3 regions of the Streptomyces sp. NBC_00012 genome follow, and region 2 is predicted to be linked to each of the others. Evidence: riboswitches for the same ligand, from Rfam matches in the RefSeq annotation. Region 2 holds a riboswitch; each other region holds the start of a gene.
The links. A riboswitch is a leader RNA that binds a small molecule or an ion and turns the genes downstream of it on or off. The one in region 2 is predicted to bind S-adenosylmethionine.
Positions count from the first base shown of each region.

Region 1 (9,521 bases), 2.5 Mb from region 2:
GGACCCGCAACGGCACGGTGACCGTACCGGCCTCGTACCCGGGCAGCGGGAGCGGTTCGAGCGTGGCGGGCCGGCTGGGCTCCGGCGCCCCCATCATCGAGTAGAAGAGCTTCCGGAGCCGGGCCGCGGATTCGCCCGGCACCGAGGTGGTGAACCCGGCCGGTCCGGGCAACGGCCGGTGGCAACGGATGAGTTCATCGATCTGCGCCGCCAGGGACGCGTCGGGGTCGAGCCTCGGTGCCTCCCGCATGAAGGCGGAGATCGGCGCGTCGGGGTCGAGGGCGTGGAGCGGCACGGCGCCCAGGAGCACCGGGGTGCCGAGGGCAGCCGCGTAGTAGGTGACTGATCCGTGGTCACCGATCACGGCATCTGCTGCCAGGAGGGCCTGTCGCCACCCCGTCAGTGGATCGATCAGCGCCAGCCCGCCGCGCCGTGCGCGATCGAGCCAGGCACGGATCTGACCGGGGCCGTGCCCGTGCCAGATGTTGGGATGCAGTACGGCGGCGAACCGGTACTCGTCCACGGGGAACTCGTCGGCGACCCGGGCGAGCAGGGCGGCGACGACATCGCCTCCGCACCAGCCGTCCCCCGGGACCTCCGTCCCGTCACCGAAGAGCGACTCGGAGTTCCAGGTCGAGTTGAGCACGACGAGCCGCTGACCGGGCCGGACTCCCAACGCGCGGCGGAAGCGTTCGCGGCGGGGCCGTGCGGCGAGCATCCGGTCGAAGCAGGGATCCCCGGCGAGCACGGCGGTCGGTGCGGCCTCGGGACAGGCGATGCGCAACCGCTCGAACTGCTCCGGGTGGGAGAGCACCAGGGCGTCCGCCACGGGGGTGCCCCGGCTCGACAGCAGCCACGGAGGCGCGAGCCCGAACACGGGCGCAGGCACCGCCCCCGCCCTCGATCCGGTGTCCGGTGTCCGGTGTCCGGTGTCCGGTGTTGCCAGCCTCTTAGTGTAGCCAATGCCGTGCGAAAGGATGGCCAACTTCCCGGTGAGAGCGTCCAGTTGACCGCCGAAGCTGGCGGAGACGACCAGGTCCGCCTTCGTCTCGGCCGCCTGCTCCCACGGCAGCACCGGCACTCCGGTGTCGGCAAGGAGCTCGGCCGTGCCGGCCGCGAACGCCGAGGAGCCTGTGCAGGTCACCAGCAATTGGACCCGCAGATCGTCGTCGAACAGAGGCAGCACATCGAGGAGCCGCGTCGCGGCGGTCACGTTGTGCACGACCACCAGCACCCGCAGGCACTTCCCCCGGGTCGCCCACCGCGCCGCGTCGTCCCCCACCGGCACCCGGACCCGCCCGCCCCGCCCGTACTCCATCCGCACGCCCCTCATCCGCCCCGGCCCACCCGCGGGCTCCGTGTCGCCCGTGCGACCGGCCACGCCAGTCAACCAGCACGGCGCCGTGCCGACCACCGAGGGGGGCGTCACACGGCCATCGCCACCGAGGACTTGCGCAGCGCGTCGGCGCGCGAGGCCCGACCGTGCCCGCTCCGGCTCCGGTTCCCGAAGACGATGACCCGCAACAGCGCGAATCGTCCGACCCCCGCCAGAGCGGACGCCGCCAGATAGACCGTCTGCGCGGCCAGGGGCGAGGGATGGGGCTGCACGGCGAACAGGCAGAGCAGCGCCCCTGTGGTGAACGCGTAGCTCACGGCGACCGTCGCCCCGGACCGGAGATGGACCCCCCACCCCTTGCGTTCGCTCCGGAACGAGATCCGTCGGTGCAACTCGGTCGCGACGACCGTGGAGGCGACAGTGACCAGCGCGTTCGCGACGGCCATCGGTATGCGCGCGCTGAGCAGCACGACCGCCGCGCTCGACACCAGCCCGACCCCGCCACCGCACACGACGAATCGCGCGAAGGCCGCGACGAGTGGCCGAACGGCGCGCGTCTGCCGACGCGTTGGGGCGGTCACTGACGGGCCTCCGGAAGGTCAGGGGGAACGGTGATTCGAATCCGCCCCAGAATCTACGGAGTCGGAGCCGTTCGAGCGACCCGATAACGGCCGGCTCCAGTGGGGGACAGCCCGGAGCCCGGCCCGGCCGGCCACGGGATCCACGCTCGGTGACGTATGCGGTCATAACTCTTGCGACGCCCAGGTAGGTTAAGGCCATGGCTTGATCACTTTCGCGTCCGGAGGTCTCCATGAGTGAGCAGCAGTCGTCCGTAACTCCTCCCGCCAGGCCGGTGTCGGACCGGATCGACACCACCAGGCCTCATTCCGCGCGCTTTTGGAACTACTTCGTGGGCGGCAAGGACAACTACGAGGTCGACCGTGAGGTCGGTGACCAGATCAAGGCCTTCTTCCCCGGGCTCGTCGACGTGGCGGTGGCGGGCCGGCAGTTCCTGCGGCGTTCGGTGAGCCACCTCGTTCAGGAGCGGGCTGTCCGGCAGTTCCTGGACATCGGGACCGGCCTGCCCACCGCGGACAACACCCACCAGGTGGCCCAGGACATCGCGCCCGAGTCGCGCATCGTGTACGTGGACAACGACCCGCTCGTGCTGACGCATGCCCGTGCGCTGCTGACCAGTTCGCCCGAGGGCGTCACCGACTACATCGACGCCGACCTCTACGACCCGGACGCCATCCTGGCCGAGGCGGCGAAGACGCTGGACTTCGACCGGCCCGTGGCCCTGATGCTGCTCGGCATACTCGGTCACGCGGGCGACTTCGCCAAGGCCCGCGAGGTGGTCGGCCGGCTGATGGCGGGGCTGCCGGCGGGCAGCTACCTCGTGATGTACGACGGAACGCGCACCAGCGAGGGCATGATCGCCGCGGAGAAGGCGTACATCGAGAGCGGCGCGGTGCCGTACTACGTGCGCGAGCCGGACGAGATCGTCACGCTCTTCGACGGGCTGCGGATCCTCGACCCCGGCTTCGTCCGGCTAAGCCAGTGGCACCCCGACGCCGACAGCGCGACCGTGCCCGCGGACGTCGACGCCTTCGGGGGTATCGGCGTCAAGGAGTGACGTGCTCCGGAGCCCGTTGCGGCTGGCCGGCCGTCGGATCACGTGTGTCCGCGCGGCCGGCCGGGCGTCTGCTGCGAGATGCTGGGGCAGGCAGCTGATCAGTACCAGGGGGAGTGCCGGATGACAGGACACGGATCCGGTGCGGACCGCATCGACACCACCAGGCCGCATCCCGCGCGGGTGTACGACTGGTTTCTCGGTGGGAAGGACAACTATCCCGTCGACGAGGAGCTCGGGAGACAGATCGCCGGGCTCTCACCGCACACGAAGCGCATCGCGCGACACAACCGGTGGTTCATGCACCGTGCGATGCGCTGGCTCGCGGGCGAGGCGGGGATGCGGCAGTTCCTCGACATCGGTTCCGGCATTCCCACCGAGCCCAACCTGCACCGGATCGTCCGGAACACGGCTCCCGACGCCCGGGTCGTGTACGTGGACAACGACCCAATCGTCCTGACCCATGCCGAGGCGCTGCTGAGCGGGGGTGCCGCAGGGGCGACGGCATACCTCGAAGCCGATGTGCGGGAGCCGGCAAGAATCCTCGAACTCGCCGCCGATGTCATCGACTTCGAACGGCCCGTCGCACTCTCCCTCATCGCACTCCTGCACTTCATCGACGACGGCGACAGCGGCGGTGAGGGGGAGGGGATGCGCGACGGGGCGTACGCGCTGGTGGAGCGGCTGACGGACCGGCTCCCCGCCGGGAGCTGCCTGGTGCTGTCGCAGCTCACCGATGACTTCGACCCGGAGAGCGTGGAGAAGGGGGTGGCCTCGTACGCGGCGGGTGGTGTGACGCTCGTGCCGAGGTCGCACCGGGGCGTCAGCCGGTTCTTCGACGGGCTGGAACTGGTCGAGCCCGGTCTCGTACCGGTCGTCGACTGGCATCCCGAGCTCAGCCTCGGGGAACTTCCGGTGGAGACGCAGCCGGTGCCGATCTACGGTGCGGTCGCCCGCAAGCCGTAGCGTGACGGACGCGGGGGCCGGGGACCGTCCGAAGACGGCCCCCGGCCCCCGCGCTGCCGGGCTTGTCGGCTACTTCCGCGGCTCGACCGTGAAGCCGCGCCCGGTACGTCCCGGAAGCCTTCGGGATGACCGCGGACTCGGGGTCGGCGGTGCCTGCGCTGGAGGCCACCTGCTTGCCGGCCGAGTCGTAGATGTACATGTCGAAGTCGTCCGTGGGCGTCTCCCATTGGATGGAGACGGGGACGCCGCCCTCGGGGTTGTCGTCCCACTGGCCCTCGGGCGGGTCGACGGTCAGGTCGAACCGGGCGCAGACCGCGTTGTCGGGGTCCTCGGCGGCCGTGCCGCACTTGGCGGGCGAGTCGACGGTTCCCTTCGCGTACACCGGCTCTGCCACGTCACCGTGTTCGTGGTGCCGTCCAGGGTGCCCGAAGGCGTGGCCGCGGCATGGGCCTGCGGGGCCGGGGCGGTCAGGGCGGTGAGGGCGAGGACGATCACCGACAGCGTGCCGACGGCTGCCTGGCCGGGACGGTTCTTGAGTATCCGCAAGCTGCCGGTGATGACGCAGAACGACCTGGGCGTCCGGCTGTACGGCCGGGAGCCCGCACGGCCGGGAGCCTGCACGGCCGAGAAACTGACCCCCCGTCGGGCGCCGTCGTTCGTGGGATACAGTTCCGGCAGGTCATGAGTTCCAGTGCACAGCCCCGGCTAACTGGACGGCACCCCGCTCCGCTGCGGGTGCTCCGGGTGACGACCGGCCCCGTGCGCGGCGCATGGGGAACAGCGGACCATCGGGGCAGAGCACCTGGGGTCCATGATCTCGGGAAGGCGAAGAACCATGCTCCCCCATCTCGTCCAGAACGACGACTGCACCGGCCATGGCCCCGGTCACCACGTCCACTGGATCCACGCCAAGAAGTGCCACCAGGAGCCCGGTCAGGCCGTGGAGCTCCTGCTCACCTCCGGTGACGTCGGCGCCGACGGCTGGATCGGGCTGCGCCCCGCGTTCGACCATGCCGAGGACCTGCCGAAGGTGTGGACACACGCTCCGGCGGCCCTCACGGAACTGCTCACGGAGCACCGTGGACGGGTCTTCTGGCTGCCGCGGTGGCACGCCCTGAAGCTGGTGGACTCCGCGGGCAGGGCCACGGCCCTGGTCAACGTCGGGTTCGAGGGCGGCCCGCTCTGCGCGACGACGGCCCCCGACCCGCGGCGGACCGTCGGCGGCACGAGTTACGGTCTGTAGCCGCCCTTCGCCCCGGCGTGCCCCTCACCGGCGCGTGGATCACCCCAGGGCGTCCGCCAGCACCCTGTCCGCCGCCGCGCGCGACTCCTGCCAGAGGGTGGTCACCGGCACCCACACATGGACGCCCTCCGGCATGCCCACGGAGGCCGCGCCGAACGTGACGCCCAGATGGGAGGGGTCCGCGGCCACGGAGAGGCTGCCGACGACGTGGCCCTCGGTGGCCGCCGGGTCCGCGGTCCGTACGGCGGCGTACGCCCGCTCGCCGGGGGCCAGCTCGTAGGGGCCGCTCCCGGCGGGCGGGACGGCCTCGGCGGAGCCGTCGAGGCCCCGGAAGGTGATCGTGGGGATCCGGTCCACCACGCAGGTCCGGCCGCCGTTGTTGACGACGTCGATCCGGGCCGTGTTCCGCTGTCCGCCGGGTGCGGCGTGCACGTCGAGGGCCTTCTCCTGGCAGGTCGCGAGGCGGCTCACGGTGCCGGTCGTCGCCGATGCCGTGGTGCCCGCCAGTGGCAGGGTGGCCGCGACGGCGAGTGCGGCGGTGAGAGCGGGGCGAAGACGCATGTTGTTTCTCCCGTTGGATCGACAGCCTGCGGGTACGGCCGGACGGCCCGCCGACCGGTGCGGCGGCCGACATGGACAGTGTGAACCGTATGACCTGATCTCCGCGACAGATCGGACATATCGGTTCGGTATATCCGGCGCGCAGCCGAGCCCCAGCCGCAGCCGCAGCGGAGTGCCGTATCCCGGCGACGCCCCGACGGCGCGGCGGACCGGCGCGGCGGGCGTGTGGCGGCTTCGGGCCGGAACAGCGGGCGTGTGGCGCTTCGGGCCGGAACCGCTCAAGGGGCGGGCCCGCGGAGGACCGGCTCGGCCACCGGGCCCGCCCCGTGCGCCGTCACCGTGTCCGGACCGTCGCCATCACTTCCCGGTCAGGTTGCAGCGTGAGCGATGGGACCGGCTCGATGACGCCCGGGTCCACGTCCAGCTCGAAGCGGCGGGCCAGCACGGCCAGGATCAGCACCGACTCGACCATCGCGAACCGGGCGCCCAGGCAGACCCGGGGGCCGCCGCCGAACGGGAACCAGGCGTACTCCGCGATGCTGTCGCCGTTCTCCGGGTCCCAGCGCTCGGGGCGGAACTCCTCCGGTTCGGGGAACCACCGCGCGTCACGCTGTGTCGCCCACTGGCTGGTCCACACCCGGGTGCCCTCCGGCATCGGCACACCACCGATTCGGGCACCGGCCTTCGCGACACCGGTGACCAGCCAGATCGTCGGGTAGAGGCGCAGCGTCTCCTTGACCACGGACTGGGTGTACGTCAGCCGCGCGTAGTCGTCGAACTCCGGCTCCCGGTCGCCGAGAATCCGGTCCAGCTCCTCGGCGAGCGCGGCACGCACCCGCGGATTGCGGGACAGCAGATACCAGGCCCACACCAGAGTGGAACTGGTCGTCTCGTGCCCGCCGATGTACAGCGTGACCGTCTCGTCGCGGATCTCCTGGTCGGTGAGGTGCTCACCCGTCTCGTCGACCGCCGTCAGCAGCCGGCTCAGCAGGTCGGGGCGTTCGTCACCGCCGTCGCGATGACGGGCGACGACCCGGCCCACCTCGGCGTCGATGACCGCCGCGGCCTTCTTGATCCGGGCCCGGCCGGGGGTCGGCACCCAGTCCGGCAGCAACGCGCCGATCCCGGCGAACTCCTTGCCGATCTCCTGCTGCGCCACATCCATCGCCCGGCCCATCGCCTCGGCGTCGGCCGCCGTGTCGACACCGAAGATGGTGCGCACCGCGATCCGCTGGGTCAGCGCCGCCATCTCCCTTTTGATGTCGACGCGTTCACCGCCCGACCAGGTGTCCGCCAGTTCCACCGTGCTGCTCGCCATCGTCGCCGCGTACGACCGCACCTGCTTGGGCCGTACGGAGGGCTGCACCAGCGACCGCTTCCGCCGCCAGTCCGTGCCGCGGGCGACCACCACGCCGTTGCCCATCACGGTCCGGAAGGCGATTCCCAGGGCCGGCTGGTCGAAGGAGCGTTCCGTCTCGGTGAGCAGCTCGCCTATGCAGTCCGGATCGGCTATGTACACACAGGAGTTGGGGCCGAATCGCCAGCCCACCATGTCCCCGTGGGAGCGCAGCCGCTCGAAGAAGGCGAGGGGGTTCTTTCCGAACTGCGGCAGACTCCCGAGGAAGGGCAGCCCCTTCGGGCCCGGCTCGATCCGGTGGCTCCGCGGCTCGGCGTCGATGGCCGGGCCGGTCTCCGTGGACATGAATGTCTCCGCTCCCTTGTGGCGCACCTGATTCGGTGCGCGGCGACCTGACTTCAGTGGTACCGCACGCCCTGGAATGAGTCATCGGCCTTGTGCGGTGCGTGAGTTGTCGAGAGTAGTCGCTGTCCGCCACCTCCGGCCGGGCCCGGGAGCCGGGGCCCGGCCGGAGGTGTGCCGGGCCCCTGTCGGGAGGTGCCCGGCGGTGCGTGGGTCAGACGCCCGGCGGGACCCGGGACGGGCGGCCGCCGCCGCGCGTGAGGGAGTAGCCGAACACGGCCGCGAGCGCTCCGAGCACGCCGCCGCCGACTGTCCACAGCCAGCGGTCGGTCCACCAGCCCGACGCCCAGCCGTCCTCCGGCTCGCTCCCGAGCGAGACCTTGGACGAGCTGTCGTCGTCACTGTCGGCCGAGTCGTCCGAGGCCTGCGCGACGGAGGACACGCCGGGGACCAGCGGCTCGGAGAGCGTGCCGTCCACATCGGCGGCGCCGCCCTTGTCGGCGGCCGTGACCTCGATCTCGGTCTTCACCGGAAGGCCCAGGTCGGCCGACGGGAGGTCGACGACGGTGAGGCGTACGTAGTAGCTGCCCGGCAGCGGGTCGTTGGCCCACGGCTCGGACCAGGCCCGGACGGTCCGCAGGACACAGGTCAGCTCGACCGCCGGAGCGTCGGCCGCGGCCTTGCCGGTCTGGCGTCCGTACATGCAGGCCTGGCGGCGCCGCAGCCCGTCGTACACATCGACCTGCCAGGTCGACGCGCCGTGCCGGGTGGCGCTCTCGGGCAGGGTGATCTTCGCCTTGACGGTGGCCCGCTGGCCCGCGTCGGCGGGGAACACCCAGTACAGGTAATCACCCGTGGACGCCCCGGCGGTGGCGAGCTGGTTCTGCTCGACCGCCGTCGCCGTGCGGAAGGTGGTGCCGGCCTCGGTGGGGCCGGAGCCCTCCTCGGAGGCGCTCGGGCTCGGGCTCGCCGACGGGTCGTCGGCCACCGCGGCGCCCGCCGACGTCAGAAGGGCGAGCCCGGCGAGCAGCGTGCCGGCCAGTACACGTGTCGTACGCATCATCAGTTGGTCCTCCAGACGGCGACGCGCCAGCGCGAGATCCAGCCGAAGACCAGGCCCGCGACCAGCCCGGTGAGCACCAGCACGCCCAGCAGCCACCAGCCGCGGCCGAGCCCGAACGCGGCCGCGTCGGCGGCGTCGTCCGGAGCGTCCACCAGGTCGACGGTCAGCTCGACCGGCATACCGGGCGAGGTCTTCACCGAGGCGGGCGCCGAGAAGGAGTTGCTGACCTGGAGACACACGGTCTCGGCGGCCGGCTTGTCGCTGTCCGCGTCGTCCACCAGGGGCTTCGGGTAGCGCAGGCCGGAGGAGATCGCGTCCGTACGGCCGGTGCCCGACTCGGAGCCCCGTACGATCTCCCGTCCGTGCACGGTCAGTGCGCGCATCAGCACGCCGTAGTCGTTGTTCACGGCGCGGTCGGCGAAGACGCTGACCGAGGCGCGCAGTTCCTGGCCGGGCAGCACGTCGACCCGGTACCAGCGGTGCTGGCCGAGCTTCTCGCGGTCGGTGTAGAGGCCGGCCTTGAGCTGCGGTGCCGAGGAGCAGCTGTCCGCACCCTCGGTGGCCACCGGGGTGACGACGGGCTCGGCGGCCCGGTCGACCAACTGCTTGACGCGGCCGGAGAGTTCATCGGCGTGCTGGACGGCGGTGTACGTTCCGCCGGTGGCCTCGGCGATACAGGTCAGCTGTTCGCGGATCTTCGCGTTGGGCACCAGGCCCAGGGTGTCGATGACGAGGTGGATACCGCGGGCCGCGATGTCACGTGCTACCTCGCACGGGTCGAGCGGGCCGCAGGTGTCCTCGCCGTCACTGATCAGCACGATCCGGCGGGTGGCGTCGCCGCCCTCTAGGTCGTCGGCGGCGCCCAGCAGAGCCGGACCGATCGGGGTCCAGCCGGTGGGGGCCAGGGTGGCTACCGCGGTCTTCGCCTCGGTGCGGTCCAGCGGGCCGACCGGGTAGAGCTGCTTGGTGTCCTTGCAGCCGACCTTGCGGTCGTCGCCCGGATAGTCGGCGCCGAGCGTG
Region 1 is NZ_CP108309.1:1,442,232-1,451,752, reverse strand. Features, by position in the region: gene OHA19_RS06825 (hypothetical protein) at 1-1,318, opposite strand, end outside; gene OHA19_RS06820 (GtrA family protein) at 1,426-1,917, opposite strand; gene OHA19_RS06815 (SAM-dependent methyltransferase) at 2,148-2,972, shown strand; gene OHA19_RS06810 (SAM-dependent methyltransferase) at 3,093-3,935, shown strand; gene OHA19_RS06805 (PPC domain-containing protein) at 3,865-4,329, opposite strand; SAM riboswitch class IV at 4,613-4,722, shown strand; gene OHA19_RS06800 (hypothetical protein) at 4,771-5,178, shown strand; gene OHA19_RS06795 (DUF4232 domain-containing protein) at 5,218-5,739, opposite strand; gene OHA19_RS06790 (cytochrome P450) at 6,074-7,441, opposite strand; gene OHA19_RS06785 (hypothetical protein) at 7,653-8,498, opposite strand; gene OHA19_RS06780 (VWA domain-containing protein) at 8,501-9,521, opposite strand, start outside.
Region 1: it holds a riboswitch for S-adenosylmethionine, as region 2 does, so the genes downstream of both, OHA19_RS06800 (hypothetical protein) here and thrC (threonine synthase) in region 2, are expected to answer to the same signal.

Region 2 (9,521 bases):
GCCGCACAGACGATGCACGACGACCGGCGCTTCCTGGCAGGCATCAACATGGACGGCGAGATGGACTACGTCGGTGGGCGGGAGCCGGACGGCACCCACCTGAGCGGCGTGGCCCTGGACGGGCTCGACCGGCCGTTGCTGCTGATGGGGAGCGGGAGCGAGAGCTCGGGCGACTACCGGCAGCAGCCGTCCTGGGCCGCGTTCTGGGCGAACACCCGCGGCTGGAAGGCCGATGTGACGCTGACCGGGTCGCGGCACGCCTCGTACACGGACGCCGCAGTGCTGCTGCCCCGGCTGGCCCGACAGGGCGCGGTGCCGGAGGGAGGGCTCGCCAGGGCGGTCGGGACGGTGCCGCCGCACCGCGCCCTGGCCGCGAACCGGGAGTACGTCGCGTCGTTCTTCGGCCGGTGGCTGCGCGGGCACGACGACCATCTGCTGGACGGGCCCTCGGAACGCTTCCCGGAGATGGTGTTCGCCCAGTAAGGCGGCAGCCCCAAAACGGTGGGCGGCGGCCCCGAGCATCGGCACCGAAAGCGTCGGCCCCCTGGACCAGCTGGTCCAGGGGGCCGACACCGTAAAGCTGTACAGGAACTACCGATCCGTCAGGATCAGAAGTCCATGTCACCGCCCGGCATGCCGCCCGGAGCGGCCGCGGCGGCCTTCTCCGGCTTGTCGGCGATGACGGCCTCGGTGGTGAGGAAGAGCGCGGCGATGGACGCGGCGTTCTGCAGGGCGGAGCGCGTGACCTTCGCCGGGTCGAGGATGCCCTCGGCGATCATGTCGACGTACTCGCCGGTCGCGGCGTTCAGACCGTGGCCGACGGCCAGGTTGCGCACCTTCTCGACGACGACGCCGCCCTCGAGACCACCGTTGACGGCGATCTGCTTGAGCGGGGCCTCCAGCGCCAGCTTGACGGCGTTGGCGCCGGTCGCCTCGTCACCCGAGAGCTCCAGCTTCTCGAAGACGGCCGAGGCCTGGAGCAGAGCCACGCCACCACCGGCGACGATGCCCTCCTCGACGGCGGCCTTGGCGTTGCGCACCGCGTCCTCGATGCGGTGCTTGCGCTCCTTGAGCTCGACCTCGGTCGCGGCACCGGCCTTGATGACGGCCACGCCGCCGGCCAGCTTCGCGAGGCGCTCCTGGAGCTTCTCGCGGTCGTAGTCCGAGTCGGAGTTCTCGATCTCGGCGCGGATCTGGTTGACCCGGCCCTGGACCTGGTCGCTGTCACCGGCGCCGTCGACGATGGTCGTCTCGTCCTTGGTGATGACGACCTTGCGGGCACGGCCGAGCAGGTCGAGACCGGCGTTCTCCAGCTTGAGGCCGACCTCCTCGGAGATGACGGTGCCACCGGTGAGGATGGCGATGTCGCCGAGCATGGCCTTGCGGCGGTCACCGAAGCCCGGGGCCTTGACGGCGACGGACTTGAAGGTGCCACGGATCTTGTTGACGACCAGGGTCGACAGGGCCTCGCCCTCGACGTCCTCGGCGATGATCAGCAGCGGCTTGCCGGACTGCATGACCTTCTCCAGCAGCGGAAGGAGGTCCTTCACGTTGCTGATCTTCGAGTTGACGATCAGGATGTACGGGTCGTCCAGGGACGACTCCATGCGCTCCATGTCGGTGGCGAAGTACGCCGAGATGTAGCCCTTGTCGAAGCGCATACCCTCGGTGAGCTCCAGCTCCAGACCGAAGGTCTGGGACTCCTCGACGGTGATGACGCCTTCCTTGCCGACCTTGTCCATGGCCTCGGCGATGAGCTCGCCGATCTGGGTGTCGGCGGCGGAGATGGAGGCCGTCGAAGCGATCTGCTCCTTGGTCTCCACGTCCTTGGCCTGCTCCAGGAGGGCGGCGGAGACGGCCTCGACGGCCTTCTCGATACCCCGCTTGAGGGCCATCGGGTTGGCACCCGCGGCGACGTTGCGCAGGCCCTCGCGGACGAGAGCCTGGGCGAGAACGGTGGCGGTGGTCGTACCGTCGCCGGCGACGTCGTCCGTCTTCTTGGCGACCTCCTTGACCAGCTCCGCACCGATCTTCTCGTACGGGTCCTCCAGCTCGATCTCCTTGGCGATGGAAACACCATCGTTGGTGATCGTGGGGGCGCCCCACTTCTTCTCAAGGACGACGTTGCGACCCTTGGGGCCAAGGGTGACCTTGACGGCGTCGGCGAGCTGGTTCATGCCGCGCTCGAGACCGCGCCGGGCCTCCTCGTCGAACGCGATGATCTTGGCCATGTGAAGTGGTCCTCCCGGACAGGGGTGGATTTCTCCGGACCGAGTGGCGCCCGCGACGGACGGCCTGCGTGACCGGTGGTTCCTTGCCCCACCGACCTGCGGGCCTCACCGGCCCGGTCCAAGTTCTGTCACTCTCACCTGGAGAGTGCTAACGCCAATGATTAGCACTCGACCCCCGGGAGTGCAAGCGTCCCCCTCCGGATGTGGACAACCGCGGAGGGCTGTGGACGAGGGTCGCGGAGGGCTGTGGACAACGCCCGGCGGCATGCCGGGCGACGCGGACAACGCCCGGCGGCATGCCAGGACGCACTGAGGGCCCGTACCTCCGGGGTACGGGCCCTCAGCGCGCGAGTGGTGTCGTTGGCCGACCGCGCCGAACTCAGCCGACGGCGAGCTTGACCATGTCTGCCTGCGGCCCCTTCTGGCCCTGCGAGATCTCGAATTCAACTCGCTGACCCTCTTCGAGGGTGCGGTACCCGTCCATCTGGATCGCGCTGTAGTGGACGAAAACATCCGCACCACCGTCGACCGCGATGAAGCCGTACCCCTTCTCCGCGTTGAACCACTTGACGGTGCCCTGAGCCATGCCTAACTCCCCTATTACTGGCCCTTGCGCAGGACCGCACTTCGCGGACCCGGGTCAGAACTCACCCTCCGACAGGAGAGGGTGTGTGCGCCGGAACGCGTCGACCGCGGCTGAATGTATCTGCCCAACTGCCCTCTGCAACAGGTCAATCGGACGAGAATTCTCGGCCGCGCCGAACGCCCGAATATGCGGAATTCATGAGATTCCTGGGCAAGTCGGGCCAGGCAAAGGCGACTTATGCCGCAAGCACCACGCACACTTTGGCTGCATCTTGTCGCGTCCGGGCGCATTCTCATATGCGGGCGGCGCGGGCAGCTGGGGGGACTTCCCACACTCTACCGCGCTCAACCATGCAGAATTGCCCCCTCCGCGAATGAAGCGGAGGGGGCAATTCGATTACGCGAAGGGATCGGACGGGGCGTCAGCAGCCGCCGGCCACGGCCGGGATGATCGAGATGCCGGCGCCGTCCGGCGTGGCCGCCTCCAGGCCGCCCTCGAAGCGCACGTCGTCGTCGTTGACGTACACGTTCACGAAGCGGCGCAGCTTGCCCTGGTCGTCCAGGACGCGGGCGGCGATGCCCGGGTGGTTCTGCTCCAGGGACTCGATGACCTGGGAGAGGGTCGAGCCCTCGGCCGGGACCTCGGCCTGGCCGCCCGTGTAGGTACGGAGGATGGTGGGGATACGGACCTTGACGCTCATGGTGGGTGCCCTTCCTGAAGTCTCGGGTGGTCAGCTGGTGGCGAGGCCGGCGGCGCGGAACGCGTCCAGGCTGGGACGGATCGTCGCGGTCGCCTGAGAGGTTTCGGCCACCGCGTCAAGGGTCTTGAGGCCGTCACCCGTATTGAGTACGACGGTGGTCAGCGACGGGTCGATCAGCCCGGCCTCGATGAGCTTCTTCGTCACGCCGACCGTCACACCGCCCGCCGTCTCCGCGAAGATGCCCTCGGTGCGCGCCAGCAGCTTGATCGCGTCGACGACCTGCTCGTCGTTCACGTCCTCCACGGCGCCGCCGGTGCGGCGGGCGATGTCCAGGACGTACGGGCCGTCGGCCGGGTTGCCGATGGCGAGGGACTTGGCGATCGTGTTCGGCTTCTGCGGCCGGACGACGTCGTGGCCGCCCTTGTACGCGACCGAGACCGGCGAGCAGCCCTCGGCCTGGGCGCCGAAGAGCTTGTACGGCTTGTCCTCGACCAGGCCGAGCTTGATCAGCTCCTGGAGACCCTTGTCGATCTTGGTGAACTGCGAGCCGGACGCGATCGGGATGACCAGCTGGTCCGGGAGCTGCCAGCCGAGCTGCTCGCAGATCTCGTACGCCAGGGTCTTGGAGCCCTCGCCGTAGTAAGGACGCAGGTTGACGTTGACGAAGCCCCAGCCCTCGCCGAGCGGGTCGCCGATGAGCTCGGAGCAGAAGCGGTTGACGTCGTCGTAGTTGCCCTCGATGCCGACCAGCTCACCGCCGTACACCGCGGCCATGACGACCTTGCCCTGCTCCAGGTCGTGCGGGATGAACACGCAGGAGCGGAAGCCGGCCCGGGCGGCGGCGGCGCCGACGGCACCGGCGAGATTGCCGGTGGAGGAGCAGGAGAGGGTGGTGAAGCCGAAGGCGCGGGCGGCCTCGATGGCCTGGGCGACGACGCGGTCCTTGAAGGAGTGCGTGGGGTTGCCGGAGTCGTCCTTGACGAAGAGCCTGCCCTGCTCGACGCCGAGCTCACGGGCGAGGTTGTCGGCCTGGACGAGCTTGGTCCAACCGGGGTTCAGGTTCGGCTTCTCGGCGACATCGGCGGGGACCGGCAGCAGCGGCGCGTAGCGCCAGATGTTGGCCGGACCGGCCTCGATGCGCTTCTTCAGCTCTTCGGGGGAGCCGCTCGGCAGGTCGTACGCGACTTCGAGCGGCCCGAAACAGGACGCGCAGGCGAAAATGGGACCGAGTTCGAAACGCTCGCCGCACTCGCGGCAGGAAAGGCCCGAAGCGGGACCGAGGTCGACGGCTTCGGCGTCGACGGAAGAACTGGTGCTTACTGCAACGGTCTGCGCAGCCATGATGGCGAGGCCCTTTCTCCTCATCTTCCTCGCGGCGCGTTTCGCCACGAGACGGAATTGGCACCTTCCTCACCGGACCTCTCGGTCGGTGGGGGGGTTGCCGGGACTTCAACGGGCCGTTCCCTCAGTCCCTCTGGATGAGCGCTGTGGCACCGGATCTTCGATCCGGGCATTTATCGGCGGACGGCCCCGGCATGCGATGGTCGTCCGCGTTGTTCAAGACTGTAACCGAAGCACCGGACTCTTGAGATAGTCGTCCGAACCGCGAGATGGATCACATACAGGGAGTATCGACCGTGCTGGAAGAGGTCGAGTGCTGGCTGCCCAGGCGTTCCTGGTCGGCCGCCGACCGCCCGCTGGACCGCCTGCTGGCCGCCAGGGCCAGGGCCGGGGAGACCGGCCGCGGAAGCGTCAGCGTCGTGCTGCCGGCGCTGAACGAGGAGGCGACGGTCGGCGAGATCGTCACGACGATCCGGCGCGAGCTGATGGAGAAGGTCCGGCTGGTCGACGAGCTCGTGGTGATCGATTCCGGTTCCACCGACGCCACCGCGGAGGTGGCCCGGGAGGCCGGCGCCCGGGTGGTGCACCGCGACGCGATACTCCCCCGGATACCGGCCGTGCCCGGCAAGGGCGAGGTGCTGTGGCGGTCGCTCCTGGTGACCGGTGGCGACATCGTCTGCTTCGTCGACGCCGACCTGAAGGACTTCTCGGCGGACTTCGTCTCCGGCATCGTCGGCCCGCTGCTGACCGACCCTGACGTGCAGTTCGTGAAGGCCATGTACGACCGCCCGTTCGGTGACACAGCGGGTCAGGGCGGTCGCGTGACCGAGCTGGTGGCCCGTCCGCTGCTCAATCTGCACTGGCCGCAACTGGCCGGTTTCGTGCAGCCGCTGGGCGGTGAATACGCCGTACGCCGCTCGCTGCTCGAACAGCTGCCCTTCCCCGTCGGCTACGGCGTGGAACTGGGCCTGCTGGTCGACGCGCTGCACACGGTGGGGCTGGACGCGCTGGCCCAGGTCGACGTGGGGGTGCGCAAGCACCGGCACCAGGACGGGCAGGCGCTCGGCCGGATGGCGGCGGCGATCTACCGGACCGCGCAGCTGCGGCTCTCCCGCGGCCACCTGATACGCCCGGCGCTCACCCAGTTCGAACGCGGCGAGAACGGCTTCGTGCCGCGCACCCATGCCGTGGACACCGAGGAGCGGCCGCCGATGTGCGAGATCGAGGAGTACGTTTCGCGCCGCGCGGCCTGACGGGGTCCGACTTAGCAGTCTGACTTCGCACGTTTGGGCGGTTCGTGATCGGGCTAGATTCCGCAACATGGTCTCCGAGCACGATGCCCAGCCCGCTGCCCGGTCCGGTGCGCGGCCCGGCGTCCGGTCCGATGCCCAGGTCCTCGTCGCGTCCAACCGCGGCCCGGTCTCGTACACCCTGGGCGAGGACGGATCGCTCGACGCGAGACGGGGCGGCGGCGGGCTCGTCTCCGGGCTGAGCGCCGTGGACGACAAGCTCTGGGTGTGCGCCGCGCTCGGTGACGGGGACCGGGAGGCGGTCCGGCGCGGGGTCGCCGAGCAGGGCGTACGGATGCTCGACATCGACGCGCGGGTGCACGCCGACGCGTACAACGGCATCGCGAACTCGGTGCTCTGGTTCGTCCACCACATGCTGTACCAGACGCCGCTGGAGCCGGTCTTCGACGCGGAGTTCCGGCGGCAGTGGGCGTCGTTCGAGACCTACAACCGGGCCTTCGCCGTGGCGCTCGCCGAGGAGGCGGGGCAGGGTGCGGCGGTGCTGGTGCAGGACTACCACCTGGCGCTGGTGCCGGGCATGCTCCGCGAGCTCCGCCCCGACCTGCGGATCGGCCACTTCTCGCACACCCCGTGGGCACCCGTCGACTACTTCCGGCTGCTCCCCGACGACATCGCCGAGCAGTTGTTGCACGGCATCCTGGGCGCGGACCGGGCGGCGTTCCTGACCCGGCGCTGGGCGGACGCGTTCATCGGCTGCTGCACCCAGATCCTGGGCGGCACCGGGCACACCAGGATCGGGGTGCACGGGCTCGGCGCGGACGCGGACTTCCTGCGCCGCCGGGCCCACGAGGCGGATGTGGACGAGCGGATGGCGGCGCTGCGCGAGCAGACCGGCCCCGGCCGGAGGACGATCGTACGGGTGGACCGAACGGAACTGTCCAAGAACATCGTGCGCGGCCTGCTCGCGTACCGCGCACTCCTGGACGAGCGGCCCGAGTGGCGCGAGCGCGTCGTCCATGTCGCCTTCGCCTACCCCTCCCGGCAGGACCTCGCGGTGTACCGCGACTACACGGCCGAGGTGCGGCGGGTCGCCGACGAGATCAACGCCGCGTACGGCACGGCGGGCTGGACGCCGGTGGTGCTGCACGTCAAGGACGACTTCGCCCGCTCGCTCGCCGCGTACCGGCTGGCCGACGTGGCGCTCGTCAACCCGATCCGCGACGGCATGAACCTGGTCGCCAAGGAGATCCCGGTCGTCTCCGACCACGGCTGCGCGCTGGTGCTGTCGCGGGAGGCCGGGGCGTACGAGGAGCTGGGCAGCGACGCGGTGGTAGTGAATCCGTACGACGTCTCCGCGACGGCGGCGGCGCTGCACGAGGCCCTGACGATGGCGGACGACGAACGGGCCGCGCGCACGGAACGCCTGGCCGCGGCGGCCGTCGTGCTGCCGCCGCAGCAGTGGTTCCTGGACCAGTTGGACGCGCTGCGGCGGGACTGAGCCGCCGGGGCTGTCAGGTCCCGCCGGGCCGGTCGGATCCGCCCGGCCTGCGCCGCCGGGCGGTCAGATCCGCCCGGCCAGCGCCGCCAGGAAGGCGACGACGTCGCCCGGTCCGGCCAGCAGCAGATCGGCCCGCTCGGCCAGCTCGGGCACCTCCGCGCTGCCGCTGCACACCAGCAGGCCGGGGATGCCGTCGGGGCCCTCGGTGCGGAGCTTCTCCACCGCGGTGTACGCGGCCAGGTCGCCGAGGTCGTCGCCCGCGTACAGCACGGACTCGGCGTCCGTCTCCCGTACGTACTGGGCGAGCGCCACGCCCTTGTCCATGCCCGGCGGGCGCAGTTCCAGGACCAGCCGGCCCGGCTCGACGATCAGTCCGTGCCGGGCGGCGAGCTCGCCGAGCGGGCCGCCGAGCGCCTCGAACGCGGCCTGCGGGTCGGCGGCCCGGCGGGTGTGGACGGCGATCGCCCGGCCCTTCTCCTCGATCCAGGTGCCGTGCCAGGAGCCGGACCGGTCGAGCACGCCGGGCAGTTCGGCACGGACCGAGGCGATGCCGGGGTGCGGGGCGGGGGCGTGGACGGTGCCGGACACGGCGTCCCAGCGTTCGGCGCCGTAGTGGCCGAGGACGACCAGGTGGTCGAGGCCCGGGACTCCGGCGAAGCCGCCGTGCCGGACCGCGACGCCGGCCGGGCGGCCGGTGATCACGGCGATGGAGGCCACTTTCGGGGCGAGCGCGACGAGGGCGTCGACGGCGCCGGGGTGGGCGCGGGCCTGTTCCGGGTCCGGGACGATGTCGGCGAGGGTGCCGTCGAAATCGAGCGCGATCACGGCGCGGTCGGGGCGCGCGAGGATCGCGGCGAGGGCCTCGCGGCCGGGTGGCGTGGTGGGGGCCGGGAGCGCGGGTGCGGGTGCCGGCGCGGAGGTGGGTGTGGGTGCGGGTTCGGGTGCGGGTGCTTCCGGGTTGCTGCCCATGGGGCGAGCCTATAGCGGGCGCCCCGGAGCCGGCTCGCCCGCGGCGAGACGGGCGAGGAGCAGCCGGCCGCCACGCGAGCATGAGGTAGGGAACGCATGAACGGTCCCGGCCTGGCGTGTGGTGCCCACGGGGTGCGGACAGCGATCAATGCGACCAGTTCCCCCACCTCGACCGGGAGCGGCTCTGATGCGCAGGTCTCTTGTCCTTTCCACCGTACTGGCGGCTCTCCTCGCGGGTGCTTCCCTCTCCCCCGCCCCGGCTCAGGCCCGACCGGCCGGTCCGAAAGCCCGGCACGCGGCAGACGCCGGTCTCTTCTACACCAACGGCGACCATGTCCACGTCTCCAGTACGCCCCCGGCGACGGCGTCCGGACACGGCTGGTGGGTGCGGGTGAAGGGGGGAAGGCCCGGCGAGAAGGCCAAGGTCACCATCTGGCTCCAGGCGAAGGACCAGCACGGCAAGTGGAGGTCCGTGGCCAGCGGGTCGAAGAAGGTGAAACCGACCAAGGGGAAGGCGAGCAGCACCCATCGGGCCAACGCCCGTAAGACGTGCGAGGGCCGGAAGAAGACGCAGTGGCGGAGCCTGATCGACGTGGACGTCATCGGCGAGGCCGACTCCCCGGAGAAGGCCGTCACTGCCACGATGACCTTCAACTGCGGCGCGGGTGTGTAGGGAGAGGCAATGGGTGATGCGGTGCAGGATGCGACCCTGCTCATGGGCGTGCACGGAGTCCTCACCCGGCACCCCTGGCTCACACCGCCCGAGGGCGCTTCGGCGTCCGGCCCGCCCGAGGACGCCTCGGAGGCCGAAGACGTCGACGTCTTCGGCCTGGCGGTGAACCGGGCCGAGGCCTACGGGTGGAGCAGCACCCTGCTGGGCGCCGGCATGGAGCTCGGCGGAAGCCGGTGGGGGCACAACGACGCGGGGGAGGACTGGACGCAGGAC
Region 2 is NZ_CP108309.1:3,961,027-3,970,547, forward strand. Features, by position in the region: gene OHA19_RS18115 (hypothetical protein) at 1-483, shown strand, start outside; gene groL (chaperonin GroEL) at 609-2,231, opposite strand; gene OHA19_RS18125 (cold-shock protein) at 2,611-2,817, opposite strand; gene OHA19_RS18130 (MoaD/ThiS family protein) at 3,239-3,517, opposite strand; gene thrC (threonine synthase) at 3,548-4,858, opposite strand; SAM riboswitch class I at 4,876-5,002, opposite strand; gene OHA19_RS18140 (glucosyl-3-phosphoglycerate synthase) at 5,155-6,111, shown strand; gene OHA19_RS18145 (trehalose-6-phosphate synthase) at 6,179-7,606, shown strand; gene otsB (trehalose-phosphatase) at 7,670-8,575, opposite strand; gene OHA19_RS18155 (hypothetical protein) at 8,763-9,248, shown strand; gene OHA19_RS18160 (hypothetical protein) at 9,258-9,521, shown strand, end outside.

Region 3 (9,521 bases), 2.4 Mb from region 2:
GATGTGGCCGGCGTCCGCGCGGTAGACGACCAGGTCTCCGGGGCGCGCCTCGGAGAGCGGCACCATGTGTCCCGCGTACCGCTGGGCCTGCGAGGTGCGCGGCAGGCTGACCCCGGCCCGGGCGTACGCCCACTGCATCAGTCCGGAGCAGTCGAATCCGGCCGGGCCGTTGGCCCCCCAGATGTACGGGCGGCCCAGCGCCTGCCGGACCGCCGCGACGGCGGCCGCCGCACGCGCGGAGCCGGCCGGCAGATCGGCCATGGCCGGGAACCCGACGTCGCGGCCGGAGCGCGAGGCCCGCTCGAAATCCGCCCGGTCGGCGCCGGGCAGCGCGTCCAGCAGCTTCCTGGCCTCGGTGAGCTTGCGCTCGACGGTCTGTTTGTGGCGGGTGGCGGCCGCCCGGTTGAGCTCCAGCTCGGCCAGCGCCCGGGCCGCCTCCGCCCGGGTCTGCACCAGCCCGCGCTGGACCTGCTGGAGTTCCCGCAGCTCGCCGGCCTGAAGGCCGCTCAGGCGCTCCAGTACGGCCGCCCGGTCGAGGTAGTTGTCCGGATCGGAGGAGAGCAGCAGGGCGAGCGCGGGGTCGATGCCGCCGGAGCGGTACTGCGCGCTCGCCGCCGAACCGAGCGCCGTACGCATCCGGTTGACCCGCTCCTGGCCGCGGGCCGCCCGGTCCTGGGCCCGGTCGACCTCGCCGCGCAGCCGGCCGGCGTTCTCACCGGCCTCGTTGTACTGCTCGGTGGCCCGCTCGGCCTCGGTGTACAGCCGGTCGATGCGGGCCTTGGCGGTCCGGGGCGCGTCCTGCGGGTCGGCGTTCGCGGTGGCCGCGCCGAGAGTGGCGGCCGCGGTCGCCGCCGCGGCGGACAGAACGGTGGCCCGGACGCTCAGATTGAGGCCGGACTGTGTGGAACGGCGATGGGACACCACAGGACGCCGCACTTCCTTCCGCTGTACGCAGACGCGCGCAGCCCCTGCCGCCCGGGGCGGGCGGACCGACGACCGGGAGCTGCACAGCAGGCAGACAGTAGTCGGACGGTCACGGAGCGGCCAAAGACCGCGCCGGGAGGAAGGGCGGCAGAAACGGCGGCGCCCCGCCGGTGACCTGTGGTCTCCGGCGGGGCGGACTGTTCGTGCGGGCGCGGGAATTTCGCCCGTTCGGGCGTCGTCAGCCGACGCGCACGCCGAACTGGAAGCTGCCGATGGTGTCCATCGACTCGTAGCGGACGAACGTGCCCGGGTACGGGGCGTGCAGGAGGGTGTTGTTGCCCGCGTAGAGCCCCACGTGCGAGGTGTTGTTGAAGAAGACCAGGTCACCCGGCTTCAGCGCGCTGCGCCCGATGTGCACACCGTCGTTGACCTGGGTGTACGTGACCCGGGATATCTGGACGTTGGCCTGGGCGTAGGCCCACTGGGTCAGCCCGGAGCAGTCGAAGGACCCGGGGCCGGTGCCGCCGCGGCCGTACGGCTTGCCCACCTGGGTCTTGGCGGCGTTCAGAGCGGCGGCGCCCCAGGCGGAGGCGGGGAGCTCGTTGCCCAGGTCGACCCGGTCGCCCGCGGAGCGGCTGGCGCGCTGCTGGTCCTCGCGCATCTTCGCGCGCTCGGCGGCGGTCATCGAGTTGAGCAGGCGCTGAGCCTTGCCCAGCTTGGTCTGGAGCTCCTTCTTCTTCTCGCCGAGCGTCTTGCGCACGTCCGCGAGGTCACCGAGCTTCTCCTGGGCCTCCTTGCGCTGCTGCGCGAGGACCCGCTGCTTCTCCTGGATCTTCCCCAGGGCCTCGGTCTGCTTGGCCGTCAACTGGTCGAGGGCCGAGGCCTCGTCCAGGAAGGTGTCCGGGTTGGACGAGAGGAAGAGCTGCACCGACGGGTCGATGCCGCCGGAGCGGTACTGCGCCGCGGCGAGCGAACCGAGGCCGTTGCGCAGGTTGTTGATCTCCTGCTGGCCGCGGGCCACCTTGTCCTGCAGCGCGCCGACTTCCTTCTCCAGCTTCTGCTGCTTCTCCTTGGCGCCGTAGTACTGCTCGTTGGCCTCGCCGGCATCGTGGCTGAGCTTCTCGACCTCCGACCTGACTTCGCCCTTGGAGGGCTTCGGGTCGGCGTGGGCCGCCTGGGAGGTCAGGGCCACGGCCGCGGCTGCGGTCGCGGTGAGCACGGTCACACGGGCGCGGCTCGGCTGCTTGGGACGACGGTGGGACGCCACGGAGGCGAGCTCCTTCTTCCTCGAGCCGCCTACCGGGCTGTGGGGGATCTGAATCCCCGGCTCCGTGCATGTCACGGACTCGGCGGTGCCCTCGCTGCCACCCCGGATGGGTGATCAACCGTGCGAAGGTTCGAGGCCTGACCCTAGTGACCAACTTGTGATCAGTTCAAATCCTCACCCGAAAAATCTCATCACGGAGCGCACTTCTTTACCCACGACGCACGGGCTGTAGCGAGGACTTGACGGTCCGTTCCCCGATTTCCACCGAGACCCGACAAGTGCCGCTAGACGCGCGAAAGGCGCTTCAGGAGCAAGACGGACGCAACGGGCCTGGCGCCCGCTTTCGCCACTCCGTCGGCGACTTCGCGGTCGGTGGAGACCACCACGACCGGCCTGCCGGGAGGTTCGGCGCGCGCCAGCTGACGGATGAGCTCGTCGGCGGTCACCCCTGGCTTACTGAAGAGCACCCGGACCCCGCGCGGCGGAGCGAGCAGCACCGGGGCCGCCAGCTCGGCCCCGTCGAAGACGCAGGTCATCTCGGCGCCGGTCTGCGCGGCGAGCATCGAGAGCCCGCCCAGCAGCCGCAACCGCTGCTTCTCCAGCGGCAGCTGCGGATAGCCGGTCTTGGTGACGTTGTAGCCGTCGACGATCAGATGCGCCTGCGGCAGCGCGAGCAATTGGTCGAGCAGGGCCGGATCGGTCTCCGAAAGGGCCCTGGCGGCAATGTCCTTGGGCGACAGCCGGCCCGGCTCGACCGCGTCCACGCCGTCCGCGGGGCGCATCGAGGAGGGCGGCAGGGCCAGTTCGCGGCGGAGCCCGCTCGCCGCGTCGAGCACCGTGTCCAGGAGCAGCCGCAGCCGCATGTCCTCGACCGAGCGGCCCTCCCTGGCGGCCCGGCGGCCCGCCTCCACGGACGCCTCGGCCTCACCGAGCCGCGCCTTGAGCCGCCGGCCCTCGCTCTCGGCCGCGGACACCTGGGCGGCCGCCTCGGCCCGTACGGCGTCGGTCTCGGCCCGGCTGCGGCGCAGCGCGGCCTCGCCTCGCTTGACCTCGTTGACGGCGCTGCGCAGCTTGCGCTGGAGGGACTCGGCCTCCTTGCGGGCCGCGTCCAGCTCGACGCGCAGCCGCTCCGTCTCGCTCTTCGTCTGGGAGCGGGCGTGGACGAGCTCCTCGCGCAGCCGTTCCAGTTCGCGGCGGCTCTCCTCGTCGGCGCGCTCGGCGTCCGCGCGCTGGGCCTCCTCGCCGGCGGCGGCGACCAGCTTGACCCAGCCCGCCGGGCGCAGCACATAGGCCGCCGCGGCCACGTCGACGGGGTCGGCGGCTGCGGGCGGCGCCCCGGCCTCCAGGGCGGCGGTCAGCTCCGGCTGCCCCTCCCTGAGCCGCTCGCCGATGCGCTGGCGGAACAGCGAGTCGCCCTCCAGGGCGGCCGCCATCGCGTTCCCGGCGAACTTGGCCCGCCGGGTCGGGGTGAAACGGGCGTACTGCCGCAGCTGGGCCGGGAGTTCGGTGACCGTCAGGCCGCCGAACGCGTCCGAGACCAGCGCGACGACCCGCCGCCGTACACCTTCGGGCAGCGGGCGGTCGAGCGCCTCGACGGCGTCGTCGGCCGCCTCGGCCGACTCGGCGCCGCTAGCGGGCTGCTCCACCATCCGTCACCCCAAATGTCTGTGGGCGCGGCTCCGTCAGGAGTCGGCACCCGGCCTGTCCACCAGTTCGATCTGGTCCACCGCGTTGCACCAACGGCAGCGCACCGACTCGATGGTCTCACTGACCACCTCACGTTCCTCGACGCTGGACTCACCGGCCAGGTCGAGATGGACATATTCGACGACCTTCGAGGAGCGCGTCACGTCGAAGCGCGTGAGATTTCCGCAGAGCGTGCAGCGCCAGCGGGTCCCGTCGGTCGGCTGGGGAACCGTCGTCATCGTTGCGTCCTCTTTCGTCGAGCCTCGTGCTGCCTTGCCTTCAAGGATCTCGCGGTGCGCCGTCGAACTGCGGATGTCCTGCCGTAACCCTACGGCCTCGCTGTGTCCCCCCGACACGGCGAGGCGGTCTGTCCCGTTCCCTCCGCTTGCGTCATGCTCTGTTCATGATCGATCGGCGAGCTGTGACCGGCAGGCTGGCCGGTGGACTGCTACGGACGGTTACCTCGGGCGGGCCAGTGGTGACCCATGCCCTGATCGCGGTCTGCGTCCTGATCTTCGTGATCAGCCCGCTGTCCGGCTTCAACCCGGTCCCCGGCACCGCCGACGCCGTGCTCGCCGCCCAGGCCGGGTACTTCGAACGCTGGGGCGTGATCCCCGGCGAGCTGTGGGACGGCTCCCCCCGCGCCCTGCTCACCCCGCTCACCGCCCTCTTCGTGCACGGCAGCTGGCTGCACCTGCTCGGCAACGTGCTCTTCCTGTACGTGTTCGGGGCGATGGCCGAGGAGCGCATGGGCCGGGTCGGGTTCACCTTCTTCTACGTGATCTCCGGCTACCTCGCCCTGGTCGCCTACGCGGCCGCGCACGCCACGTCCGACCAGACGCTGGTGGGCGCCTCGGGGGCGATCTCGGCGGTGCTCGGGGCGTTCCTGTACCTGTTCCCCCGGGCCCGGGTAACCAGCCTGTTCCCGTTCCTCTTCTTCCTGCCGCTGCGCTTCCCCGCCTGGATCGTGCTGGTCTTCTGGTTCGCCCTCCAGTGGCTGGCCGTCCAGGGCGCGGGCAGCGGGGGGCCGGGCGTGGCCTATCTGGCCCATGTGGTGGGCTTCGCCCTCGGCTTTCTCTACGCCTGGGGGCGTTACCGGCGTACGGATAGAGTGAAGGGACCAGCCACGGCCACCGAGGGAGAAAGCCAGCCGTGATCACCGCGATCGTGCTCATCAAAACCAGCGTGGACCGGATTCCCGAGATCGCCGAGGCCATCGCCGCACTGGACAGTGTCAGCGAGGTCTTCTCGGTCACCGGTACGTACGACCTGATCGCCATGGTCCGGGTGCCCAAGCACGACGATCTCGCCGATGTCATCCCCGGACGGATCAGCAAGATCCCCGGCGTCGAGGCCACCGACACCCATGTGGCGTTCCGTACCTACTCGCAGCACGACCTGGAGGCCGCCTTCGCCATCGGCCTCGACGCGTAGGTACGCGCTTCACCACTCACCACCCCGCGCAGCACTTCGGCGGGGGACGGGCCCACCGGCTGCCCGTCCCCCGCCGAAGTGCTGTGTGCCTCCGGCAGCCTCAGAGCTGCGCCGCACCCCGGTCCGGGACGCAACGGCCGTCCTCGGTGCGGTACTTCCACTGGGCGCCCTTGCTCACCAGCTCCTTGACCGCGCGGACGAAACGCTCGATGTGCTCGTCCGGCGTACCGGCGCCGAAGCTCACGCGGATCGCGTTGAGGGACCGCTCGCCCGGCTCGGCCTCCGGAGCGCCGCACTCGCCGACCTCCTGCGGGTCGCTGCCCAGCAGGGTGCGGACCAGCGGGTGGGCGCAGAACAGTCCGTCGCGCACCCCGATGCCGTACTCGGCGGAGAGCGCGGCGGCGAAGTGCGAGCTGTTCCAGCCCTCCACCACGAAGGAGATGACACCGACCCGCGGGGCGTCGTCGCCGAACAGCGAGAGCACCTTGACCTCGGGTACCTCGGCGAGTCCGGCCCGGACCGCACCCACGAGGTGCTGTTCCCGGGCGACCAGGTCGTCGAAGCCCGCCTCGGTGAGCGCCTTGCAGGCGGAGGCGATGGAGTAGACGCCGATGACGTTGGGGGAACCGGCCTCGTGGCGGGCGGCGGTGGAGTGCCACTCGACGTCCACCCCGCCGTCGGTGCGCCGGGCGACCTTGCGCGAGGCGCCGCCGCCCGCGAGGTAGGGCTCGGCCTCCTGGAGCCAGTCGGCCCGGCCGGCGAGGACGCCCGAGCCGAAGGGCGCGTACAGCTTGTGCCCGGAGAAGGCGACCCAGTCCACGTCCAGCTCGGCGATGTCGACGGGGTGGTGCGGGGCGAGCTGGGCGGCGTCCAGCACGATCCGGGCGCCGTGCGCGTGGGCGGCGGCGGCCAGCTCCTTCACCGGCCAGAGCTCGCCGGTGACGTTGGAGGCGCCGGTGACGCAGACCAGCGCGGGGCCGTACGGCTCGCGGTCGGCGAGCGCCCGCTCCAGCGTCTCGACGGCCTGGGCCGGGGTACGCGGGGCGTTCAGGTACGTCACCCGGGCGTCGCGCCACGGCAGCAGCGAGGCGTGGTGCTCGGTCTCGTAGACGAAGACCTGGCAGTCGGCCGGGACGACCGCGGCCAGCAGGTTCAGCGAGTCGGTGGTCGAACGGGTGAAGATCACCTGGTCACCCGGACGGCAGCCGAGGAACTCCGCGACGGTCGCGCGGCTGTTCTCGAAGAGGTCCGTGGAGAGCTGCGAGAGGTAGCCGGCCCCGCGGTGGACGCTGCCGTAGTACGGGGCGTACGCGGCGACGTCGTCCCAGACGCGCTGGAGCGCGGGGGCGCTGGCCGCGTAGTCGAGCGCGGCGTACGTGACCTCACCACCCGTGACCAACGGAACCGTCACATCCTTGCCCAGAACCGGCAGAGGGGCACAAAGCGACTGGTCGGCGGCAGCGGTGAAGACAGACATGGCGAACTCCCGTAAGAGGCAGGCGAATCGCATGCGCCGGCGGATACGCGGCAGCGCAGCGGAAAGAGAAAAGAGGGGTGTGCGGAGGAGGGCCGACGGCCCTATCGCATTCGCGTGCTCACAAGAGGCTCCCTAGGGACCAGGACCCCGGGGGTTGGCATTCACAGATGCCGAGGGGCCCGCGCTTGCCGCAGACCTCGCTGCCTACGGCCTGGTCTTCACCCGGGGCACCCCGCCACGGACGGAGGGTTGCCGGACAGCGGGCCGGGGCCGTAGTCGCTGTCACTCATGACCTGATCAGCATCTTGCCATACGCGCGAAGACGCGCAAGGCGCAGTCCAGGATCCGGACTGCGCCTTGCACCACATCTGCGCCCGTTTCAGGCGTTGCTGGCCGCCACCCAGCGCTCCAGCGCACGCGCCGCCGCCCCGGAGTCGATGGACTCGGCGGCCTTCGCGATCCCGGCCGCGAGCTGCTCGTTCAGCGTGCCGTCCGTCGGGTCGAGAGCCGTCAGCGCCGCCGCCGAGTTGAGCAGGACGGCATCCCGCGCGGGTCCTCGCTCGCCGGCCAGCACCCGCCGGGCCACGTCGGCGTTGTACGAGGCGTCCGCACCGCGCAGGGCCTCCACGGGCACCAGTTCCAGACCGACGTCGCGCGGGTCGAAGGTCTCCTCGCGCACCGCTCCGTCCCGGACCACCCAGACCCGCGAGGTCGCGGTGGTGGTCAGCTCGTCCAGGCCGTCGTCACCGCGGAAGACCAGCGCCGAATTGCCGCGCTCGGCAAGGACACCGGCGACGATGGGCGCCATCTTCAGGTCGGCGACACCGACGGCCTGGGAGCGCACCTCGGCCGGGTTGGTGAGCGGCCCGAGGATGTTGAACGTCGTCGGCGTGCCGAGCTCCTTGCGGGCCCTGGCGACGTACCGCAGGGCGGGGTGGAACTTCACCGCGAAGCAGAAGGTGATGCCCGCCTCCTCGGCGACCTCGACGACCCGCTGTGCGCTGAGGTCCAGGTTGACGCCGAGCTTCTCCAGTACGTCGGAGGAACCGCTCGCCGACGAGGAGGCGCGGTTGCCGTGCTTGACGACCTTGGCGCCGGTGCCGGCGATGACGACCGCCGACATGGTGGAGATGTTGACCGTCCTGGCGAGGTCGCCGCCGGTGCCGACGATGTCGACCGTACGGCCGGGCACGTGGATGGTGTTGGCGTGCTCGTACATCGTCCGCACCAGGCCGGAGACCTCGTCGATCGTCTCGCCCTTGGCCCGCAGGGCCACCGCGAATCCGGCGATCTGCACATCGCTCGCCTCACCGCTCATGATGCGGTCCATCGCCCACGCGGTGTCGTCGGCGGTGAGGTTCTCGCCGCGCAGCAGGGGGTTCAGCACGCCGGGCCAGGTACGGTCCGCCACGCTGTCGCCGCCGATCGGGGTCACAACGTTCATGGTCCGCTCCTGGGGTCCACAGCCGGTACAAGAATCACCTCCACCCTATCGAGCGCCAGGCACGGCAAAGAGCCCCGTCCATCGAATGGACGGGGCTCCTGCTGTGGCGATCAGTTCAGGCGATCAGTGGTGACCGTGGCCGCTGGTGATCTCCTTGTACTCCTCGGTGGTGGGCTTGGCGATCTGGTTGTTCTCGCCGAAGTAGCCCTTGCTGAGCCGGGCCCGCAGCTTCTGCAGGGCCGACACCTTGCGCTCCACACCGTTCTCGTCGACCGTCGGGCCGATCTCGACCGGCTTGTACTGCTCGTGCGCGGTGAGCGTGTGCAGCTGCTCGGGGCCGAGCGGCTCGTGGATCTCGACGAACTCACCGTGCGGCAGGCGCTTGATGATGCCGGACTCGCGTCCGTGCAGCACCTTCTCCTTGTCGCGGCGCTGGAGGCCGAGGCAGATCCGCCGGGTGGCGATGAACGCGAGGACCGGGCCGACGAAGATGAAGATCCGTACGAACCAGGAGATGGCGTTCAGCGACAGGTGGAAGTGCGTGGCCCACAGGTCGTTGGCACCGCCGATGAAGACGACGACGTACTCGGTGATCCAGGCGACGCCGAAGGCCGTCCGGGTCGGGGCGTTGCGCGGGCGGTCCAGGATGTGGTGCTCGCGCTTGTCCCCGGTGACCCAGGACTCGACGAACGGGTAGACCGCGATGATCCCGAGCACCAGTCCGAAGGCCATCAGCGGGATGAACACACCCAGGACGAGCGTGTGACCCCAGAGGTTGATCTCCCAGCCCGGCATCACTCGGATCAGACCCTCGGCGAAGCCCATGTACCAGTCGGGCTGGGCGCCGGTGGACACCTGGTCCGGGCGGTACGGGCCGATGGCCCAGATCGGGTTGATCGAGGCGATCGCCGCGATGATGGCGATGATGCCGAAGACCAGGAAGAAGAAGCCACCGGCCTTCGCCATGTACACCGGCAGCAGCGGCATGCCGACGACGTTCTTGTTGGTCCGGCCGGGACCCGCGAACTGCGTGTGCTTGTGGTAGAAGACCAGGATCAGGTGCGCCACCAGCAGACCGAGCATGATGCCCGGCAGCAGCAGGATGTGGATCGAGTAGAACCGGCTGACGAAGTCGTGACCGGGGAACTCTCCGCCGAACAGGAACATCGAGATGTACGTGCCGACGACCGGCATCGACAGGATCGCGCCCTGGGTGAAGCGGACACCCGTACCGGACAGCAGGTCGTCCGGGAGCGAGTAGCCGGTGAAGCCGGTGAACATGCCCAGCA
Region 3 is NZ_CP108309.1:6,369,217-6,378,737, reverse strand. Features, by position in the region: gene OHA19_RS29220 (NlpC/P60 family protein) at 1-924, opposite strand, end outside; gene OHA19_RS29215 (NlpC/P60 family protein) at 1,163-2,191, opposite strand; gene OHA19_RS29210 (NYN domain-containing protein) at 2,476-3,837, opposite strand; gene OHA19_RS29205 (hypothetical protein) at 3,874-4,116, opposite strand; gene OHA19_RS29200 (rhomboid family intramembrane serine protease) at 4,281-5,033, shown strand; gene OHA19_RS29195 (Lrp/AsnC family transcriptional regulator) at 5,030-5,311, shown strand; gene OHA19_RS29190 (aminotransferase class V-fold PLP-dependent enzyme) at 5,412-6,788, opposite strand; SAM riboswitch class IV at 6,965-7,082, opposite strand; gene trpD (anthranilate phosphoribosyltransferase) at 7,168-8,232, opposite strand; gene OHA19_RS29180 (cytochrome bc complex cytochrome b subunit) at 8,356-9,521, opposite strand, start outside.
Region 3: it holds a riboswitch for S-adenosylmethionine, as region 2 does, so the genes downstream of both, OHA19_RS29190 (aminotransferase class V-fold PLP-dependent enzyme) here and thrC (threonine synthase) in region 2, are expected to answer to the same signal.